2 regions of the Streptomyces sp. NPDC090442 genome follow, and region 2 is predicted to be linked to the other one. Evidence: riboswitches for the same ligand, from Rfam matches in the RefSeq annotation. Region 2 holds a riboswitch; the other holds the start of a gene.
The links. Region 2 has a riboswitch for thiamine pyrophosphate ahead of thiC (phosphomethylpyrimidine synthase ThiC). Riboswitches for the same ligand answer to the same signal wherever they lie in the genome.
Positions count from the first base shown of each region.

Region 1 (2,182 bases), on a different contig from region 2:
TGGAGGACGTCCGGGTCGCCGAGCACGGCGGCGAATCGCCCGAACTGCCACTGCCCGCCGTCCTTCAGCCCGCGTCCGACGATCACGGCGACCGGGTAGGCGAAGAACAGCGCGAAGAAGGCGAGCGGCAGGGCCATCAGACCGAGCCGCACCGCCGTTCCGCGCGCGGGCCTCCTGGGCCGTGCGGGGGCTACTTCAGAACGAGCGAGGACCACTGCTTGATCCACTGGTCACGGTTCTTGGTGATCGTCGCCGGGGCGAGCGTCGCCGGCTTGTCGATCGCGGTGCCGTAGTGGGTGAACAGCTCCGGCACCTTGGCGTCCTTGCGCGCCGGGTTGACGAACATCTGCAGCGGCATGTCCTCCTGGAACTTCTTCGACAGGAGGAAGTCGAGCAGCGCCTTGCCGCCCTTCTCGTTCTTGGCGCCCTTGAGCAGACCGCCGAATTCGATCTGCCGGAAGCAGGTGCCGGTCGCGACGCCGGTCGGGGCCTCCTTGGGCGCGGGGTTCTTGCCCATCACCTCGGCGGGCGGGCTGGAGGCGTAGGAGACCACCAGCGGCTTGTCCCCCTTGCCCTTGCCGGCCGCGGAGCCCGAGAAGCGCTCGTTGTACGCCTGCTCCCAACTGTCCACGACCTCGACGCCGTTGGCCTTGAGCTTCTTCCAGTAGTCCTGCCAGCCGGCCTCGCCGTGGGTGGCGATGGTGCCCAGTTGGAAGGCAAGTCCCGGAGAGGAGGTGGCGGAGTTCTCGGTGACCAGCAGGTTCTTGTACTGCGGCTTGAGCAGGTCGTCGAAGGTCTGCGGCGGCGCCAGCTTGTGCTGGGTGAAGTAGGCGCGGTCGTAGTTGACGCAGCTGTCGCCGTAGTCAAGGGGCGTGACCCGGTGGGCGTCCTTGTCGAGCTGGAGGTCGGCCGGGACGTTCTCCAGGCCCTGGGCCTTGTAGGGGGTGAAGAGACCGGCGTTCAGGCCGCGCGAGAGCAGGGTGTTGTCGATGCCGAAGAAGACGTCGCCCTGCGGGTTGTCCTTGGCCAGGATCGCCTGGTTGACGGCCTTGCCCGCGTCCCCGCCCCTGAGCACCTTGACCTTGTAGCCGGTCTCCTTCTCGAAGGCGGCCAGGACGGATTTGGAGGCGTTGAACGAGTCATGGCTGACGAGCGTGACGGTCTTGGCGTCCGTGCTGCCGCCGGTGCCGGAGCTGCCACACCCGGCGAGTGCGGTGATGCCGGCCACCGCGGCGAGCGCTGCCGCGGTGATCCTGCTGGTGGTGCTCACTGAGTTCCTCCTGGCTGGCCAGGAAGAGACGCGGCCCCGCCCGGTGTCCACTGCGTTCTGCGTCGATGACGCTTGGCAGCAAACGGTGGACGGGGCGCAACAGCATGAGTGACGACCGAACTTCCTACCCGGAATGACCCGGGCGAGGTTCAAGGGTCTGCGGGCGCCGTAGGGCTACGACACGTCCGCACTCTCAGCGCTGTGGCGCTCCCCTGTCGGAATGAATGTGCGTTTTTCCACGCCACCGTACCAGCGGGTGCTCAGCGTTCCGAGGCCGCCAGTTGCCCGCAGGCGCCGTCGATCTCCTGGCCCCGGGTGTCCCGGACGGTCACGGGCACGCCGTGCGCCTCGATGGCCCGTACGAACGCCAGCTCGTCCTCGGGCCGCGAGGCGGTCCACTTCGAGCCCGGCGTCGGATTGAGCGGAATGAGGTTGACATGGACCCGCTTGTTCTTGAGCAGGCGCCCCAGCAGGTCACCGCGCCATGCCTGGTCGTTGATGTCCCGGATCAGGGCGTACTCGATCGAGATCCGGCGGCCGGACTTCTCGGCGTACTCCCATGCCGCGTCCAGCACCTCGCGGACCTTCCAGCGGGTGTTGACCGGCACGAGGGTGTCGCGCAGCTCGTCGTCAGGCGCGTGCAGCGACACCGCGAGCCGGCACTTGAAGCCCTCGTCGGCGAACCGCAGCATCGCCGGGACCAGCCCGACGGTGGAGACGGTGATGCCGCGCTGGGAGAGGCCCAGACCGTCCGGCTCGGGGTCGGTCAGCCGTCGGATCGCGCCGACCACGCGCTTGTAGTTGGCGAGCGGCTCACCCATGCCCATGAAAACGATGTTGGAAAGCCGCGCCGGGCCGCCGGGAACCTCACTGTCGCGCAGTGCCCGCATCCCGTCGACGATCTGGTGCACG
Region 1 covers NZ_JBIVXW010000011.1:76,719-78,900, forward strand. The annotation lists gene ACIQU6_RS10770 (ABC transporter permease) at 1-215, opposite strand, end outside; gene ACIQU6_RS10775 (thiamine ABC transporter substrate binding subunit) at 191-1,270, opposite strand; TPP riboswitch at 1,374-1,494, opposite strand; gene rlmN (23S rRNA (adenine(2503)-C(2))-methyltransferase RlmN) at 1,531-2,182, opposite strand, start outside.
Region 1: another riboswitch for thiamine pyrophosphate. It lies ahead of ACIQU6_RS10775 (thiamine ABC transporter substrate binding subunit); the one in region 2 lies ahead of thiC (phosphomethylpyrimidine synthase ThiC).

Region 2 (2,182 bases):
GGCGCCAATGCCGGAGGTGATGTGGTCGTAGGCGGGCGCGATGTCGGTGGTGAGTGGGCCGAGCGTGTAGAACGGGGCCTCCTCGCAGATCTCCTGCTGGAGGTCGATGTTCTCCTTGATCTTGTGCATCGGGACGTGGCCCGGGCCCTCGATCATGGTCTGCACGCCGTGCCGCTTGGCGATGGTGTTCAGCTCGCCGAGGGTCCGCAACTCGGCGAACTGCGCCTCGTCGTTGGCGTCCGCGATGGAGCCGGGGCGCAGGCCGTCGCCGAGCGAGAAGGTGACGTCGTAGGCGGCCAGGATGTCGCAGAGCTCCTCGAAGTGCGTGTAGAGGAACGACTCCTGGTGGTGCGCCAGGCACCAGGCCGCCATGATCGAGCCGCCGCGGGAGACGATGCCGGTCTTGCGGTTGGCGGTCAGCGGGACGTAGCGGAGCAGCACGCCGGCGTGCACCGTCATGTAGTCGACGCCCTGCTCGGCCTGCTCGATGACGGTGTCCTTGTAGATCTCCCAGGTCAGCTCCTCGGCCTTGCCGTCGACCTTCTCCAGCGCCTGGTAGAGGGGGACGGTGCCGATCGGCACGGGGGAGTTGCGGAGCACCCACTCACGGGTGGTGTGGATGTTGCGGCCGGTGGAGAGGTCCATGACCGTGTCGGCGCCCCAGCGGGTCGCCCAGGTCATCTTCTCCACCTCCTCCTCGATCGAGGAAGTGACCGCGGAATTGCCGATGTTGGCGTTCACCTTCACCAGGAAGTTCTTGCCGATGATCATCGGCTCGATCTCCGGGTGGTTGATGTTCGCGGGCAGTACCGCGCGTCCGGCCGCGATCTCGTCCCGCACGAACTCGGGGCTGACGTTCTCGCGGAGGGCGACGTACTCCATCTCCGCGGTGATCTCGCCGCGCTGCGCGTAGGCGAGCTGCGTGACCGGGGCACCGTCCCGGCCGCGGCGCGGCTGCCGCGGCCGACCCGGGAAGACCGCGTCGAGGTTGCGCAGGCCCCCGCGCGGGGAGGTGTGCTTGATCCCGTCGTCCTCGGGACGCATCGGGCGGCCCGCGTACTCCTCGGTGTCGCCGCGGGTGATGATCCAGTTCTCCCGCAGCGGTGCCAGACCGCGGCGGACATCGGTTTCGATGGCGGGGTCGGTGTACGGCCCTGATGTGTCGTAGAGCGTCACATGCTTGCCGTTGGTGAGGTGCACCCGCCGGACCGGGACCCGGAGGTCCGGACGCGATCCGGAGACATAGCCCTTGTGCCAGCCGATCTGCGACTGCTCGCCGTCGGCCGGGTCGTTTTCGGGCGTGCGTGCATCCAGAGTCATTGAGACCCAACTCCCTACGCCGGCATTACCCGGTAACAGGTTCGGCGGTCGACGCAGCGGCTTCCGTCATCCGGTGTTTCACGTGAAACACCGCTGGGACGGAGGTCAGCGCCCTCTCAGCCCGGTGCTCCGAGCTCCCGCGATTGCAAAGGTGTCACCACGGTAGCGGCCGATGCGGCAGTGTGAACAGGGGGCCCCATCGCTTCTTGCAATGATCGAGCGGTGAGCCCTCCCCAAGTCCCGCACGTCCCCGCCGCCCCTACCCACACCCACAGCCACGGGCCCGCCGCCCCCGTCTCCCGGCATCTGCGCAAGGTCATCGCCGCCGTCCTGATCCCGTTCGCGGTCGCCGTCGCGGTCGGCCTGATCGTCCTCTGGCCCGGTGGCGCACCCCCGCACAAGCCGTCCGGCGTGGGCTTCGACCAGCCGACCGAGAGCGCCCGGGTCATCAAGGTCGAGGAGGTCAACTGCGCGGCGGTGCACGCCGAGCAGCAGCCGGGTCCCACCACGCCGGGCGGGCAGCCGGCCACCGGCGGAGCGGCCCGGGACAAGCCCTGCGAGCAGGCGACGGTCAAGGTGACCACGGGGCAGAACGCCGGCCGGACCTTCCAGACGGTGGTGACGCCGGACGCCTCGCGGCACTACACGACCGGGCAGGACGTGGTCGTCTCCTACTCCCCCAAGGCGCCGAAGGAACTGCAGTACGCGGTGACCGACGTCGACCGCACCGTTCCGATGTGGGTGCTCGCCGCGCTCTTCGCCCTCGCCGTGGTGGCCATCGGACGGCTGCGCGGAGTGCTGGCGCTGGTCGCGCTGGCGGCCAGCTTCGGGCTGTTGACGATGTTCATCCTGCCGGCGATCC
Region 2 covers NZ_JBIVXW010000001.1:314,680-316,861, reverse strand. The annotation lists gene thiC (phosphomethylpyrimidine synthase ThiC) at 1-1,320, opposite strand, end outside; TPP riboswitch at 1,315-1,471, opposite strand; gene ACIQU6_RS01440 (YibE/F family protein) at 1,543-2,182, shown strand, end outside.